Regions from separate parts of the Arsenicicoccus dermatophilus genome, predicted to be linked through region 2. Evidence: predicted binding sites of a transcription regulator. Region 2 holds the regulator's gene; the other holds the start of a gene.

Region 1 (8,638 bases), 660 kb from region 2:
GAGGTCCGCCAGGCGCACCGGGTCGGCCGCGGCCCGGAGGATCGCCATCATCGCGCCACGGACCTGGCGGTCGGTCCCTTCCCAGGACTGGGTCTTGCGCGGCGGCCCGTCGTAGGCAGGGGACCCGGCGAGCACCCAGGCGCAGTGCCCGGCGATCGGGCAGCTGCCACAGCGTGGGGTGCGGGCGGTGCAGACGAGCGCGCCGAGCTCCATGACGGCGACGTTCCAGACGCGCGCGACCGCGGGGTCCTCGGGGACGAGGGAGGCGGCGAGCTCGGTCTCGGCCCGCGACAGCGAGGGGGCGGGCAGTGCGAGACCGGCGACGGCCCGGGCCTCGACCCGACGGACGTTGGTGTCCACCACCACCGTCCGCTCACCATGGGCGAAGCAGGCGACCGCCGCCGCGGTATAGGCCCCCACGCCCGGAAGGCCCACCAGCTCCGCCTCCGTGGCCGGGACCTCACCGCCGTGATGCTCCACGATCGCGGCTGCACACTGGTGCAGGCGCAGGGCCCGGCGGGGGTAGCCGAGACGACCCCATGCGCGCACCGCGTCACCTGCCGGCGCCAGGGCCAAGGACGCGGGCGTCGGCCACCGGTCGACCCACTCCCGCCATACCGGCAGCACCCGGGCGACGGGCGTCTGCTGGAGCATCACCTCGCTGACGAGGACACCCCAGGCGGAGCAGCTCTCGTCGCGCCAGGGCAGGTCGCGCCGGTTCTCGGCATACCACTGCAGGACGGGATCGACGATGCTCATGAGCGGGGCGCGCGGCGCCGTGATCAGACGTAGCGCTCGAGGATGCTGGACTCGGCGAGCCGGGACAGCCCCTCGCGGACCGCTCGGGCCCGCGACTCGCCGACCCCGTCGACGTCCATGAGGTCCTCGAGGCTGGCGGCGAGGAGCCGCTGCAGCGAGCCGAAGTGATCCACGAGCCGGTCGACGATGGTGCCCGGCAGCCGCGGGATCTTGGACAGCAGCCGGAACCCGATGGGGCTGACCGCCTGGTCGAGGACGTCGGCGTCCGAGGCGAAGCCCAGAGTGCGGGCGACCAGCTGCAGGTCGATGAGCTCGCTGGTGGACAGCTGCGCCAGTCCGGCCAGGCCGGTCTGGACGCTGACCGGGCGGTCCTCCTCGGCCGCGACCGCCTCGTGCAGGTAGTCCCGCATCACCAGCTCGCGGTCGTTGCCGAGGCCCTGCATCAGCTCCTCGAGCTGGAGGCTGAGCAGCCGCCCGTCGGTGCCCAACTCGACGACGTAGCCCTCGATCTCGTCGCTGATGCGACGCACCATCTCGAGCCGCTGCAGCACGGCCATGACGTCGCGCACCGTCACCAGGTCCTCGATCTCCAGGGCGGAGAGGGTCCCGGTGACCTCGTCCAGGCGCGCCTTGTAGCGGCCGAGGGTGGCCAGCGCCTGGTTGGCGTGGGAAAGGATGGCGGAGGAGTCCTCGATGACCCGACGCTGACCGTTGACGTAGAGCGCGATGATCTGCATGGACTGGCTCACGGAGACGACGGGGAAGCCGGTCTGCTTCGCCACGCGCTCGGCCGTGCGGTGACGGGTGCCGGACTCGCTGGTCTCGATGGACGCGTCCGGGAGGAGCTGGGTGGCGGCCCGGACGATGCGGGAGGCATCGCGGGTGAGGACGATGGCGCCGTCCATCTTGGCCAGCTCACGCAGGCGGGTCGCGGCGAACTCGATGTCGATGGGGAAGCCGCCGGTGGAGATCTGCTCCACCAGCTTGTCGTTGCCGAGGACGATGAGGGCACCGGTGCGGCCGCGGAGGATGCGCTCCAGCCCGTCGCGCAGCTCGGTGCCGGGGGCGACGGCTGCGAGGGCCGAGAGCATCAGCTCGTCGTCGGGGCGGCGGTCCACACACTCTCCTTCTCGTCCGGGCGGGGGCGCCACGGCTCCATGGTCGCTGCATGCGGGGGGGTTGCCTGCAGTTGACCCACTGTCATCCTAACGGAGCATGCAGGGTGCGTCATGGGGACCAGTCGTCTCGGCTGGTCGATGCGCGGCCCCTCAGACGCGGTCACGCGCGTCCCCGGTCCTCGGTCCGAGATCCAGGGCGAGGCCGATCGCCCGCCCCACCTGGTTGACCTCCAGGACCTGTATGCCGGCGGGCAGCTGCCCCTGCGCCGTGGTCCCGGTCGGCACGATCGCTCGTCGGAAACCGAGTCGGGCCGCTTCGATGAGGCGCCGCTGGAGCCCGGTGCAAGCCCGCACCTCGCCCGCCAGCCCCACCTCTCCGAACGCCACCGTCCCCGAGGTGACGGGGGTGCCGGCGAGGGAGGACGCGAGCGCGATGGCGACGGCCAGGTCGGCGGCGGGCTCGGTGAGGCGGACCCCGCCGACGGTGGCGAGGTAGGCGTCGCACTCGTGCACGGCGAGCCTGGCGTGCTTGCTGAGCACGGCGAGGACCATGGCCGTGCGGTTGTGGTCCACGCCGCTCGTGGTGCGCCGCGGGTTGGTGGCCTTGGTCTGGTCGAGGAGGGCCTGGACCTCGGCCACGAGCGGGCGGCGACCCTCCAGCGTCACGGTGACGCAGGTGCCGGCCACCTCGGTGTCCCGGCTCGACAGGAACAGTCCGCTGGGGTCGGCCAGCCCCACGATCCCGACGTCGGACAGGTCGAAGCACCCGACCTCGTCGGTGGGGCCATATCTGTTCTTGACCGCTCGCACGAGACGCAGCCTGCTGTGCCGCTCGCCCTCGAACTGGACGACCACGTCGACGAGGTGCTCCAGCACCCGCGGCCCGGCGATGGACCCGTCCTTGGTGACGTGCCCGACGAGCAAGGTCGCCATGTCCCGGCGCTTGGCGGCGGCGATGACGCTGGCTGCCACCTCGCGAACCTGGGACACGTTCCCGGCGGCGCCCTCGATCTCGCCCGAGCTGATGGTCTGCACGGAGTCGACGACGAGCAGGTCGGGCTGCACCGCTTCCACCTGTCCCAGCAGGGTGGCCAGGTCGGTCTCCGAGGCGAGGTAGAGCCGGTCCGCGATCGCCCCGATCCGCTCCGCGCGCACGCGCACCTGCGCCGCGGACTCCTCGCCGCTGACGTAGAGGACCGTCCCACCGGCCTGGGCGACCTGGGCCGCGACGTCGAGGAGCAGGGTGGACTTCCCGATGCCGGGCTCTCCCGCCACGAGGACGACCGCTCCGGCCACGAGACCGCCCCCCAGCACCCGGTCGAACTCGCCGACCCCGGTGGACCGAGCCTCGGCCCGGCGGGCATCGACCTGGCCGATGGGGACGGCAGGGCGCTCGACGTGGCTGGCCGCGGTGGTGCGGATGGCGACCGCCCCGACCTCGCTCACCGACCCCCAGGTCTGGCACTCGCCGCAGCGTCCGACCCACTTGGGCGTCGTCCATCCGCACTCGGAGCAACGGTAGGTCGCCTTGGGGGTCTTGCTCGCCATACCCCTCAACCTAGGCGGCGGGACCGACAAACCCCGCACGCCCGTCCTGGGCAGGGCACGAACGATCCCCGCGGGGCCGGTCGGCCTTGCGGTTCGCGACTCAGCGCTGGTCGGTGCGGGTCGGTGCGGTGCTCAGGCTGCGTCCGGCTCCGACGCCGAGGGTCTTGGCGGGGGATCGGGTTCCTCCGCCGCGGTCCAGCCCCACCTGGTGCGGCGCACGTGCCAGGTCACCCGTCCGTCGACGACGGCGCCGCGGATCCCGTGGTGGTGCGTGAACCGGTGGTGGTGGGCCTGGCACCACGAGGCGGGTGCCCCGCATCCGGGGAAGGTGCATCCGCCGTCGCGCACCTCGAGGAGCCGGCGCTGGCGTGCGGTGGCGAGCCGGGTCGTTCGGCCCACGTCCACGGGGGTCCCACGCTCGTCGACCCACACCGGTGTGACCTCCGCCGCGCAGCTCAGCTCGCGCGCGTCCGTGGGGGAGAGCAGCATGCCGCTCCCGTCGTGACCGAGCGCCAGGCTGGTCCCTGCGTCGCTGTCGGGTGACCCGGCGGCCGGGGCATCGCCATCGGCGTGGTCCGGGCCCTCGCGCGGTGCGCGCAGGGCGCCGAGGGGAAGGACGAGACTGACCCTGGTCGTGGCGCCCAGGGGGCCGGTCCGGGCCCGGGACGCGGCCTTACGGGCGAGCGACACCAGGGCGTCGAGGCGGCGCTGCGCCGGCGTCCGCTCGTCGGCAAGGACATCACCGTGGGGCCCCGGCACGTGGTCCGGTGCCGAGAGGGCGTCGACGGCGGCACCGAGCACTGCCTTGTCGGCGTCGCTCAGCAGCCCGCGCAGCGACCACAGCCTGTCGGCCTCGCGCACGAAGGCCGACAGCCCGCGCCGGGCCTCCTGGTGCCGGCGTCGGCGATCCTCGTCGACCGGGGTGGCATGGCGCAGACGGGTCGTCGTGGCGTAGGCCCGCAGCTGGTCCCGCCCGTCGGGCTGCCGGGCCAGCGTGGCCACCTCGGCGGCGATGACGGCGTGGACCTGTGGATCGGTCGTGCCACGCAGCTCTTCGTGGACTCGCGCAGCCATCACGGCGTCGGCCGGGGTCGCCTCGCCCGCCAGCACGGCGGCCCGCAGCTCGCCCACCGGCGGATCGGCGGTGACGTCCAGAGCTCGGCGTACGGCGTAGGCCTCGGCGGTGGTCAGCCCGGCGTCCAGGTCCAGGAGCCACTGCGCGCAGCCGGCCGCCCCGGACGCGGCTCGCACGCCGCGGGCCTCGGCCTCCGCCGTGCAGGTGACCAGCAGGCCTCGGGCGAGCTGCGAGATCCGGGCCGCGTCCGCCGCGACCGCGGCAAGATCGACTCCGGTGACGGCCGAGATGCCGATCCGCAGGGAGGTGAGGGCAGCCGCGAGGCTGCGGAGCGACTCCTGCGCCGCCTCGACCTCGTGCTGCCCCATGTCCCGCTGTCCCCACCTCGACCTCACCCTCACGCGACACCCGCCACGACCTCGGCCCGCACGTCGTCACACCGCGCCGTCGCACACCTGTGCTCGACCCGCTCAGCCTTCTCGAAACCATGTTCGATATGCAAGGGATGTCGCCCGAGTGACCCAGCCGCCTCCACGGAGCGAGAACGGCCGAGCGCGGCGGGCTGACCCACCGGGCGCCTACGGCGCGGGATAGCGTCCGACCATGCACTTCACCGAGTACGACACCCGTCTTGCCGCGTACGCCCTCATCGTCGACGGTGACCGGGTGCTGCTCACGTGGTTCAACGGCCAGGGCGGGCGCCAGCCGTGCTGGACCCTCCCTGGCGGCGGCGTCGAGCTGGACGAGTCCTGCGAGCAGGCGGTCGTCCGCGAGTGCCAGGAGGAGACCGGGCACACGGTCGAGCTGGGCCGCCCGCTCACGACGACCCATCGGGTATGGCGAGAAGTCGGCGCCCGCCCCTACAAGGCTGTGCGGGTGGTCTTCGAGGCCCGCATCACCGGCGGGGTCCTCGGCGTGCAGGAGGTCGGTGGGACGACGGACCGGGCCGAGTGGTTCGCCCTCGCCGAGGTGTCCGCCCTCGAGCCTCGCGCGGACAGCGTGGATGCCGCGCTCGCCGCCTGGCGCCGCCACGGGTCCGCCCCGACCGGGTCCGCCCCGACCGGGTCCGCTCCGGTGTCGTGACCCCCTCCCACGTCCACCAGGCCCTCGGCGCCGGTGGTCACCAGCTGCGGTGCCAGAGGTTCACGGCATAGTTGACCTCGGTGCCGTCGTGCCCGGCGAGGATCCGGTCGGCTGCCTCGGGCGCGAACTCCAGCCGCACGACCTGCTCCAGGTCTGCCCGGGTGGCGTGCGCCCAGCGCATGTCCACCCGCTCCGCGGACCAGCCGTGGCGTCGCCAGAAACGTTCGACTGCCAGCGGGTCGTACGTCGGCCAGGCCCGGGTGAACCACCCGCCGAAGGTCGACCGGGTCGCGTCGTTGTCGATGACGAAGGCCGTGGACCCGGGTCGCATGACGCGATCCAGCTCGGCCAGCCCGGGCTCGCACCCGGCCCCGAAGAAGTACGCCCACCGGGCGTGCGCCACGTCGACGGACCGGTCGGGGAGCGGCAGGGCCTGGGCGCCCCCCGCGCGCACCTCGATCCGGTCGCGCACCGCGGCGTCGCGAATCTCCGCCACCCGTGCCCGAGCTCGCGTCACCAGCGGCGGATGCGGCTCCACGCCGACGACTTTCGCCCCCATCGACGCGAACCGCGGCAGGTGGTAGCCAGTTCCGCAGCCGATGTCGAGCAGGTCGTGGTCGGCCAACGGTGTCCCGCCGTCGCGCCCGAGCACCCGCAGCATGGCTGCCTCGACGGCGCCCTCGGGATCGACGCCGCGGTTCTCCAGCTCGTAGCCGTCCGGGTCCTCCCAGATGTTGGGGGAGGGGATCGCGGTCATCGAGCTCTCCGGTCGCGCACGGGCTTGCGGGTCACGGCGCTCTCGCCCTGGGCGGCCAGGGTGGCGGGGTGGACGAGCAGCGGGAGCAGCGTGCGCGCCCCCGTCGAGCGGGCGGCGCGCACGGTCGCCAGGTGGGCCTCGCACCGGATCACGAGCTCGTCGTACGCGAGATCGCCCATCAGCTCGCGCAGCTCGCCCTCGGCGCTGCGATAGACCGGTTCGCGTCCGACGTGCGCCTCGGGGTTGCCGGAGCAGTACCAGTCCAGGTCGTGCCCGCCGGGTCCCCAGCCGCGGCGGTCGAACTCGCCGATCGACACCTCGAGATAGCTGGTGTCGTCGGGCATCTCGACCGTGCGGTAGCTGCGGCGGATGGGCAGCTGCCAGCACACGTCGGGCTTGACGGTGTGGGGTGCCTCCCCCTGCGCGATCGCCCACTGGTGCAGCGAGCAGCCTTGTCCGCCAGGGAATCCCAGGCGGTTGAGGAAGATGCAGGCCCCGTCGACGACGCGCGTCTTGAGGTCGCCGTCCTCCCGGTCCAGCCAGGCCGGCAGCGACTCCTCGACCCCGTCGGCGGCCTCACCGTCGCCGGTCTGCCCCGCGCCTCCCGTCGTCACCCCGACGGGCCGCAGCTCCCAGCGGTCGTCGGTCAGCTGCGAGGCCACCCGGCGCACCCGCGCCACGTCCTCCTCGTCGGTGAAGTGTGCTCCGAGGGTGCAGCATCCGTCGTCGGGCCGCTCCTCGTAGATCCCTGGGCACCCGTCCCCGAAGATGCAGGTCCACCGAGACGTGAGCCAGGTCAGGTCGCACCGGAAGCGCTGCTCGGCGTCGGCGGGATCGGGGAACTCGATCCAGGTGCGGGGCACGTCCAGGGGGGTCTCGGGCACCCGACCACGATAGGGCCCGTCGCCCGGCGGCCCCGGCAGGCGGGGGCTACCCTCGTCACCATGCGTCTCGGAGTGATCGACATCGGGTCGAATACCGTCCACATGCTCGTCGTCGACGCTCACTGGGGTGGCCGCCCGCTTCCCGCGATCAGCCACAAGGTCGAGCTGCGCATCTCCGAGCACATCGACGACGCGGGTCACGTGGACGCCCCGACGGTCCAGGCCTTGGAACGCTTCTGCGCGGAGTGCCTGCAGATGGCCGAGGACGAGGGTGTGGAGCGGCTCACGGGCTTCGTGACCAGCGCGATCCGCGAGGCGGGCAACGGTGACGAGGTGTTGGAGATGGTCCGCCGGAGCACCGGCGCCGAGCTGCAGGTCCTGTCCGGCGAGGACGAGGCGCGGATGACCTTCCTGGCGGTCCGCCGGTGGTTCGGCTGGTCCAGCGGGCGGGTGACGATGATCGACATCGGGGGTGGCTCGCTGGAGATCGCCACCGGTCTGGACGAGGACCCGGACGTGGCGCGGTCCTTCGAGCTCGGGGCCGGTCGGGTCACGCGCAACCTCCTGCAGGGCGATCCGCCGCTGGAGGCGCAGGTCCGCGAGGCCCGCAAGCACGTGCGTGCCACCATCGCCCGCGGGCTGCGGGACATCGCCAAGGCCGGCGAGCCGGACCTGGCCGTGGGGACCTCCAAGACGATGCGTTCGCTGGCCCGGGTCCTCGGTGCGGCGCCCTCCAGCGAGGGGCTCCAGGTGCGCCGGCACCTGGAGCACGACGCGCTCGCCGAGCTCGTCCCGCGTCTGGCGCGGATGACCGTCGCGCAGCGCCGGGAGCTTCCCGGCATCTCCGCCGGCCGGGCCCAGCAGCTGCTCGGCGGTGCCCTGGTGGCCGAGTCGGCGATGCACCTGCTCGGGATCGAGCGGCTGGAGATCTGCCCGTGGGCGCTGCGCGAGGGCGTGATCCTCAACGAGCTGGACCTGATGCGGATGGAGTGACCCTGCGCAGGGGGTGAGATCGGGGTGCATGCCGGGAGCTCCCCGGCATACCGGCTGATCGACGACCCGGGAGTCCACCGGTTCTGGGGCCGGGCGCTAGGCTCGCGCCGTGACCTCGGCTCCTGCTCGTCCTCGCGTCGCCCTGTCGACCTCCTCGGTCTATCCCGCCAAGGTGGCTGATGCCTTCCGGATCGCCGCGGAGCTGGGCTACGACGGCGTCGAGGTGATGGTCTACACCGACCCGGTGTCCCAGGACGCCGCCGCGCTCGACGCGCTGGTGCAGCGGCACGGCATCCCGGTGGTCTCGATCCACGCCCCGACGCTGCTGCTCACCCAGCGGGTGATGCACGCCGAGCCCTGGCCCAAGATCGACCTGTCCATCGAGCTGGCGCGGGCCGTGGGCTGCGAGACGGTGGTGGTG
Region 2 (8,638 bases):
CGTGGGGCTGCCTCGGCGGCTGCGACCCGTGATCGCGCTCGTCGGGCTCGCCGGCTTCGTGGTCCTGGCGCGTCCCGAGCCGAGCGTCCTGCGCGCGGCGGTGATGGGCGGGGTCGGGCTCGTGGGCATCTCCGCCGACCGGGAGAGGGCGGCGTTCCCGGCGCTGGGAGCGGCCGTCGCGGGTCTGCTGGTCTGGGATCCCTGGCTGGCGCGGTCCTACGGCTTCGTGCTGTCGACGCTCGCGACGCTCGGGCTGCTGCTCTTCGCGACGCCCTGGGGCGAGGCCCTGGGGCGACGGCTGCCCGGCCGGGTCCGAGGCTGGGGGCCGGCGCTCGCCATACCGGTCGCCGCGCAGGTGATGTGCGGGCCGGTGACGGTGCTGCTGCAGCCTGCCGTCTCGCTCGTGGGCGTCCCGGCGAACCTGCTGGCCGCGCCCTTCGTCGGGCCGACGACGGTGCTGGGGATCGCCACGGCGCTGGTCGCCGCGGTGTCGGTGCCGCTCGCGCACCTGCTGGCGTGGCCCGCAGTCGTGCCGGCGTGGCTGATCGCCCGGGTGGCGCGGGTCGCGGCTGACGTGCCCTACGGCTCCATCCCCTGGGCCGAGGGCGCCGTCGGGGCCGGCCTGCTGACCGCCCTCACCGTGCTCCTCGTCCTCACCGGCCGACGCCTGGCCTGGTGGGCCCGGCTGCGACCGGTCCTCGCCGCTGCCGTCGTGGTGGCGCTCCTGGCCTGGTGCCTGCCGACGACCGGGGCCGCCTGGCCGGTGCCCGGTTGGTCGGCCGTCGTCTGCGACGTGGGCCAGGGCGACGGGATCGTGCTGTCCTCCGGACCCGGCCGGGGCGTGCTCGTCGACGTCGGACCACCTGGTCCGGCAGCCCGGGACTGCCTGTCCCGACTCGGGATCCACGAGCTGGACGCCGTCGTGGTCACCCACTTCCACAACGACCACAGCGGGGGTCTGGACGAGGTTCTCGACGCCTGTCCGACCGCCCGGTTGATGGTCACCGCCACCCGCGACCCCGAGGGCGAGGCCCGCCGGGTCGAGCGCTCGGCGGCCGCGCACCACCTGACCGCCCAGGTGGCCCGCGCCGGCGACCGCCTCGACGTGGGCGACGTCCACGCCCAGGTCCTCGGCCCGCGCCGGGAGATCCACGACGGGTCCGTGCCCAACAACGCCAGCCTGGTGCTGCTCGTCGAGGTGCGGGGGACCCGGCTGCTGCTCACCGGCGACATCGAGCCGGAAGCCGCCGCCGACGTGCGCCGCACGATGGGTGCACGCTGGCCCGACGTCGACGTGCTCAAGGTCGCCCACCACGGCTCGGCCAAGCAGGACCGGGCCCTGCTCCGGTCCGTGCACGCGCCCCTGGCTCTCATCAGCGTGGGGCAGGACAACGACTACGGCCAGCCGGCGCCGTCGGCGCTCACCGCGCTGCGGGAGGTGGGGAGCACGGTGGCTCGCACCGACCAGTCCGGCGACCTGGCCGTGCTCGGCCACGGCGCGGACCTGCGTCTGGCCCGGCGAGGGCGCTGACGGAGGTGGGACCCTCGGGCGAGGGAGGTCGGTGGAGCCGCGACGGCGAGGCCGACGCGAGCTCGACGGTCGGCTCGTCGTGGCGGCGCAGGTCGGTGTCGACGCGGATGGGTGTCGACACCGATCCGCGCGTCGGTCGTGACGCGCCGGTCCGCGTCAGCGGGAGGCCGGGCCCGGGCCGTGGGCGAACTCCTCGGCGCTGCTGCGCAGGGCGGCGATGGTGGCCGCGACCGCCGGAACCTTGTGCAGGTCGGGGGTCGTGACCGCCTGGATGTGGCGCCGGGAGGGGGGATCCAGGGGCCGGATCGCCACGCCCGGGTTGCTCGCCCGGCGCAGCATGAGGTCCGGGATCAGGGCGACGCCGAGCCCGGCGCCCACGAGCCCGAGCTGCGCCACGTAGTCCTCGGTCTCGAAGGACAGGCGCGGCATGAAGCCCGCGTCGGCCGCCATACCCAGCATGTGCACCCGGCAGCGGGGACAGCCTGCGATCCAGTCGTCCTCGGCCAGGTCGGCCAGGCGGACGACCTCCTCCTCGGCGAGCGGGTGGTCGACCGGGAGGGCGAGCCGCACCTCGTCGACCAGCAGGGGAGTGGTGCCCAGCTGCTCCAGGTCGGCGTCCTCGGTGGGAGTCCGGGTGCCCTCGTAGGTGAAACCGACCACCAGGTCGCAGTCGCCCCGGCGCAGCGCCGCGATCGCCTCCGGCGGTTCGTCCTCGCCGAAGGTCACCGTCAGACCGGGGTGCTGCCGGTGCACCTGGGCCAGCGCACCCGGCACGATCGTGGCGGTCGCGGACGGGAAGGACCGGATCCGGACCCGGCCCGCCCGCAGGCCCGCGATGGCGGCGACCTCCTCCTCGGCGGCGTCCAGAGCGGCCAGCACACCGTGGGCGTGGCGCGCCAGCACCTCGCCGGCCTCGGTCAGCCGCACCTGGCGGCCGATCCGCTCCACGAGGGCGGTGCCGGTGCGCTGCTCCAGCCGCCGCACCATCTGGGAGATCGCCGGTTGGGTGAAGCCCAGCGAGGACGCGGCCCCGGTGAAGCTGCCCTCGTCGGCGATGGCCTTCATGACTCGCAGACCTGCGGCGTCGATCATGGCGCTGATGCTATAACGGCTAGTTATCCAAGCGTTCCTTTGGCCTACCTGCGCCTATGGATGAAACGTTGTCGGGTCGGCGGCTCGGTGGCCTGGCGACCGCATACTGGAGCCGTGGAGCCGATGATCCTCGACCAGATCGCCCGCGCCGTGCACGGCGGCGGGGTCGTCGCCCTCACCGGGGCGGGGATGAGCACCGAGTCCGGCATCCCCGACTACCGCGGCCCGGACGGTCGGCGTCGCGTCCAGCCCATGACCTATGCCGAGTTCACGGCCACCCCCGACGCCCGCCGGCGGTACTGGGCACGCGCCTACGTCGGGTGGGAGCGCTTCGCCGCCGCTCGGCCCAATGCCGGCCACCGCGCCGTCGCCGCCCTCCAGGGGCACGGCATGATCACCGGGCTCGTGACCCAGAACGTCGACGGCCTGCACCAGGAGGCCGGGTCGACCGACGTGCTCGAGCTGCATGGCACCCTCGCCGTCGTGCGCTGCCTGACCTGCGAGGACCGCACCTCGCGGGAGGTGGTCCAGCGCCGGCTGGCCGAGGCCAACCCCGGCTTCGGCGCGACGACGGACGAGGTCCGCCCGGACGGCGACGTGGCGCTGCCGGACGAGGTGGTCGCGGGCTTCCACCTCGCGCGTTGCCTGGTCTGCGGGGCCGACACCCTCAAGCCTGACGTCGTCTACTTCGGCGAGTCGGTGCCCCGCGAGCGGGTCGACGAGGCCTACCGCCGGGTGGAGTCCGCGTCGGCGCTGCTGGTGCTGGGGTCCAGCCTGAAGGTGATGAGCGGCTACCGCTTCGTGCGCCGGGCCCACGCCCTCGACATACCCGTCGCGATCATCACCCGGGGACGCACCCGGGGCGACGACGAGGCCACCTGGCAGCTCGACGCCCCCCTCGGAGCGTCGCTGACGGCTCTCGCGCACCGCCTCGGGATCGAGGAGGACCTGGGGCCGGTCGTGGACGGGGAGTACGCCACCGGCCTGCCTCTCGGACTGACCTGAGCACCTGACGAGGCGGCCCCGCCGTCCATGACCGGCCCGCAGGCTCAGATGGAGCGCAGGACCGCGGTGACCTTGCCCAGCACGGTGGCGTGGTCTCCGTCGATGGGCTCGAAAGCAGGGTTGTGGGGGAGCAGCCACACGTGGCTGTCCTGGCGCTTGAAGGTCTTGACGGTGGCCTCGCCGTCCAGCATGGCCGCGACGATGTCGCCGTTGTCGGCGTCCGGCTGCTGGCGCACGACCACCCAGTCGCCGTCGCAGATCGCCGCCTCGATCATCGAGTCGCCGACCACCTTGAGCAGGAACAGCTGGCCCTCGCCGACGACCTGGCGGGGGAGGGGGAACACGTCCTCGACGGCCTCCTCGGCGGTGATGGGTATGCCGGCGGCGATCCGACCCAGGACGGGCACGTAGGACGCCGCAGGACGTCCCTCGCTGCCCTCACCCGCGTCGACGGAGCCGAGCGCCTCGGCGTGGAAGGTCTCCGGGGTCCACTCGGGGGCGACGACCTCGATGGCGCGGGGTCGGTTGGGGTCCCGGCGCAGGTAGCCCTTGCGCTCCAGCGTCAGCAGCTGGTGGGACACGCTGCTGACGCTGGCCAGTCCCACGGCGTCCCCGATCTCGCGGATGCTCGGCGGGTAGCCCCTGGTCTCCACGGTGCTGCGGATGTGCTCCAGGATCTTGCGCTGACGCATCGTCAGGGCCGGGCGGTCGTCCCGCTCGGGCAGGCTCGTGACCTTGGCCATGGTGGTCTTCCTCTGCTCTGTCGCGGGCGGTGACCTGCGTGGATGGCGGGCGATCGCGGCCCGGCCCAGGGGGTGTGTCGGTGCTCCCTGGTTGAGTCTCTCCCGTGGTCACGAGGCTACCGGGGTCGATCGGGTGTTTCAAACACGGATTCGACGCGAGTCCTTCCCTCTGCCACGACCATGCTGTAACTTCGTACATACGTTCTATCGAACACACGAGCGAGTCGCTTGGCTGGCTCGGAGAAGGAGGAGACGATGAGTGCAGCACCCGTGCGGGGTGGGGCGGTCACCACGACCGACGCGCCGACGCGTCCGCACCTGCGTCTCGTGCCCACGGGGGCAGCAGTCCCCGCCCCGCGGCGGCCGCTCCGGCTGACGCGTCGAGGCCGGCGGGTGCGGCTCGTCCTGATGGTCCTGCTGCTCGCGGCCGCGGCCCTCTCCACCTGGAGCGCCGTGGCTCACGCAGCACCGGCGGCCACCCATCGCCACACCGTGCAGGTCGCAGCCGGCGACTCCCTGTCGTCCGTGGCCGCCCGCGAGCTGCCCGGCATGCGCAACGACCTGGCCGTCCTGGAGATCGTGCGGGTCAACGGCCTGCCCACGGATCAGGTCATGGCCGGCCAGGAGCTCGTCATCCCCGGCCGCTGAGCCGGGCTCCCCGGCCGACAGGCCCCCTCGGCCGTTGCGGCCGCTCCACCATCCCGCGGTGCGGGCCCTCGAGGCGTGAGGGCGTGCCGGTCACGTGCTGCTGCAAGACCTGGAGGCGCGCACCTCGCCTGTCGCAGCAGGCGGCGGGAGCAGTGACTGCATCGTGGCGGCCCGGGTCAGGGGGCCTGGGCAGCCACGAGGCACACCGTGACGAGCCGCCTCTGCCAGGCGCCGGGCTCAACCGCCCTGGATCAGCTCGTTGCGGCTGGTCCGGACGTCGAGCGGCGTTCCCGGCCCAGGGATCGGGACGGTCGTGGCGACAGGCGTCCACGGCCCGCCGTCGACGGAGAACTCCCCGGTGTAGGTCGCCGTGATCCGGATCTGGTAGGTCCCGGCATGGCGGTAGGCGAAGGTGACGTCCCCCGTCGGGTAGGGACCACCCCTGCGTGTCGTCGGGCCCACGACCCGTCACCGAAGTCGTAGAGGTAGCTCGCCCCGACAGGTCGGATGGCGACGGCGTGCCCGAGCAGCTGGGTGGTCCTGGTCTCACCCGGCTCGTAGCCCTCGTCCTCCCACCCCAGGGAGACGTAGGTCGGCAGGGTGACCAGCGTGCGGCCGCCAACCGGTTGGACCTGGGCCGTGGGCTTGGCGAAGGGCGTGTTGACGAACGCGGCCAGGATCATCGGCAATGTCAGCTGGGGCTGCGGCGGAGGCGGCGCGCCGGGTGCCGGCGGTGCGGATGGTGCTGCCTCGGCGGGGGCCAGGGGAGCCGGATTGGCAAGCGGGGGCGGCACGAAGAGCGTGCGCACGAGGACGTCCGCATTCGCCTCAGAGGAACCCGCGATCCGGGAGGGGCCGTAGTAGCCGTGGCCGATGGCCTGACGGAAGATCGGACCAGCGGTGGAAGTGTCGTGTGGGGCTGCCTCTCGGGGTGCGGGGGCAGCGCTGATTGGTCGAGGCAGCGTTATCGCTGCGGGCGCCGGAAGGGGCAAACGGGCACGTTGGGAGGGCTGACCCAGCGCGCGCGGTGGTCGATTGAATCGGGCTCGAACGCGAATTCCACCGCTAGCAATCTGACCGCGAATGTCAATGGGTGCGGGGGCCTCCGAAACCAGGGTGAGGATCATCGGACCAAGTCAATTTCGCGCAACATCCAACGGTCTACCTTCCACTGGAGTACGAAGGCTCGCTCGTCTACCTGCACTCCTCGGGTTGGGGATACCTCCTGACCTTCCCGAACGTATCTTGCGGGCGTATCCACGATGTGGGCGGTGACCAACTCCGAATTATCGCCAGTATCGACTGCGTAGCTAACATTGAGGTTTTCTCACCAGGCGATCGAGACACCGCGCGGGCAGCGCCGTGACCTGGTGCAATAGCTCTCGGAACGGTTCGGGAGAGGTGCCGCGGACCAGGGTGATTCACAGCGGGGTTTCCATGTCGCATCCCAGCAGGTCAGGATCCTGCCCCGCTACCGGAGCCCCTCTCCTGGTGAGAAAACCTCATTCTTAAGGGTGAGCATCGGCTTGGCGTAGTGGGAGTCCGCGGCAGCCATGTCCGCGGCGCCCTTTTCGAGGTTGGTGCAGCTCTTGCAGGTGGGGAGGCTCAGGGAGGCGATCAGCCCGGTGCGTGGGGTGGTCCAGGCGACGTTGACCTGGTCGATGAAGTACCGCACGAAGGCCTCGGCGCCCTCGGGGGTGTGGGCCCTGGCGGCGGCGGGGATGCCGGCGGTGGCGTCCCCGCGGATGGGTGGCGCAGCGGAGGCGGGGGCCGTGCTCGTGGGCTGTGCGGGGGTCGACGGCGGCGCGGGGACCGTGGTGCCGCTGCTCAACGGCGGCGGCAGCTCCCGGGTGGCCGTGGGGGCGGCGACCGGCGTGGCCGAGCAGCCGGCGACGGCGAGGGTCAGGAGTGGTGCGGCCAGTCGGTGTCCACGCATGCTTCGACGCTAGCCACCGCGCGCGGTCGCGCGCGGAGCGTCATACGAGTGGCTGTGGACAAGGAGGCCGGCGGCCCGAGGGCGGGTCCGGTCAGCGGCGCGAGCGCGAGTAGGAGTAGACGCCGTAGACGACGAACGCGACCGCCGGGACCATCAGGACGGTGACCTTGGTCCACAAGGCCACCATGACCAGGAGAAGGCCGAGCAGGATGAGGGCGAGATCGCGGCGGTTCATGAGGGCCAGGGTACGGATGGCGGGGGATCCCCGGACCGGCGGCCCCGGGTCAACCGACAAGTAACTCTAAGTATCTGAAAAGACACGCATGGTTCAACACGCCGTGTGACCTGCGGTGACGCGTCACCGGGGTGAACGTTGTGGATCATTGGGGCGTCGCGGCCGTAGGATCACTACATCTAGTGGTTACATGGGTGTAAGTCATCCACATGTAGTCCACGGGCGGCACGCCTCTGTCAACAGGGGCGGCTGGGTTGACCACAGGTTGTCAACAAGATCGTCCACAGGCCCAGGGAGGAGGAGTCGTCGTGCACTGCCCGTTCTGCCGCAACACCGACTCCCGGGTGATCGACAGCCGCACCGCCGACGACGGCTCCGCGATCCGGCGCCGGCGCCAGTGCCCCGCCTGCCAGCGCCGCTTCACGACCGTGGAGTCCACCAGCCTGACGGTCATCAAGCGCTCCGGCGCGAGCGAGCCGTTCAGCCGGGCCAAGATCCAGGAGGGCGTCTCCAAGGCCTGCCAGGGTCGCCCGGTCGGCGAGGACGACCTGGCTCGCCTCGCGCAGAAGGTCGAGGAGCACATCCGCTCCCAGGGCCACGCCGAGATCGAGGCCCACGAGGTGGGTCTGGCCATCCTCGGTCCGCTGCGCGAGCTCGACGAGGTCGCCTACCTCCGCTTCGCCAGCGTCTACCAGGCCTTCGACTCCCTCGAGGACTTCGAGGCCGCCATCGCCGTGCTGCGCGCCGAGCGCGAGCCCACGGGCGCCGAGCCTGCGCGTGCAGGCTCCGACAGCCCGCCCACCACGCCCTGACGGGCCGGCGGGTCCGTCGGCGGCCGCCTGCACGACGGCCGGACGACGACGCGCCGTGCCCCACCCCCAACTCCATCACCCCCGCACGCCCGTGTGCCGGGGACCCACCCCCGCCATACGGCAGAAGACTCCCCATGGAAGGCAGGACCATGACCGAGACCGTCGGCGCCCGCTCCGGTTCGCGCAAGTCGGCCAAGAAGGGCCTCACGATCGAGCGCATCTTCACCACCCCCGGGGTACACCCCTACGAGCAGGTGACCTGGGAGAAGCGCGACGTCGTCCAGACCAACTGGAAGACCGGCGAGACGATCTTCGAGCAGCGCGGCGTGGAGTTCCCCGACTTCTGGTCGGTCAACGCCTCCACGATCGTGACCACCAAGTACTTCCGCGGCGCCTTGGGCACCGACCAGCGCGAGACCGGGCTCAAGCAGCTCGTCGACCGGGTCGTCCTGACGTACGTCAAGGCGGGCAAGGACCACGGCTACTTCGCGACGCCCGAGGACGCCGAGGTCTTCGAGCACGAGCTGACCCACGCGCTGGTCCACCAGGTCTTCAGCTTCAACTCCCCGGTGTGGTTCAACGTCGGCACCGCCAGCCCGCAGCAGGTCAGCGCCTGCTTCATCCTGTCCGTCGACG

Evidence for each region. The regulator LexA, encoded in region 2, represses DNA repair genes until DNA is damaged. The targets are predictions, from matches to a motif close to TCGAACANNTGTTCGA.
Region 1: MM438_RS12850 (DUF222 domain-containing protein) is a predicted target of LexA. The motif match lies at 4,980-4,995, and genes of this name have one in related genera.

What each region holds. Positions count from the first base shown of each region.
Region 1 is NZ_JAKZHU010000001.1:2,763,623-2,772,260, reverse strand. Features, by position in the region: gene MM438_RS12865 (HhH-GPD family protein) at 1-759, opposite strand, end outside; gene disA (DNA integrity scanning diadenylate cyclase DisA) at 783-1,877, opposite strand; gene radA (DNA repair protein RadA) at 2,028-3,425, opposite strand; gene MM438_RS12850 (DUF222 domain-containing protein) at 3,558-4,868, opposite strand; gene MM438_RS12845 (NUDIX hydrolase) at 5,104-5,583, shown strand; gene MM438_RS12840 (class I SAM-dependent methyltransferase) at 5,621-6,340, opposite strand; gene MM438_RS12835 (DUF3109 family protein) at 6,337-7,224, opposite strand; gene MM438_RS12830 (Ppx/GppA family phosphatase) at 7,285-8,217, shown strand; gene MM438_RS12825 (sugar phosphate isomerase/epimerase family protein) at 8,327-8,638, shown strand, end outside.
Region 2 is NZ_JAKZHU010000001.1:2,105,845-2,114,482, reverse strand. Features, by position in the region: gene MM438_RS09740 (DNA internalization-related competence protein ComEC/Rec2) at 1-1,531, shown strand, start outside; gene MM438_RS09735 (LysR family transcriptional regulator) at 1,688-2,623, opposite strand; gene MM438_RS09730 (NAD-dependent protein deacetylase) at 2,747-3,628, shown strand; gene lexA (transcriptional repressor LexA) at 3,673-4,371, opposite strand; gene MM438_RS09720 (LysM peptidoglycan-binding domain-containing protein) at 4,627-5,019, shown strand; gene MM438_RS09715 (hypothetical protein) at 5,257-5,481, opposite strand; gene MM438_RS09710 (DUF6318 family protein) at 6,491-6,955, opposite strand; gene MM438_RS09705 (hypothetical protein) at 7,047-7,190, opposite strand; gene nrdR (transcriptional regulator NrdR) at 7,499-8,002, shown strand; gene MM438_RS09695 (vitamin B12-dependent ribonucleotide reductase) at 8,152-8,638, shown strand, end outside.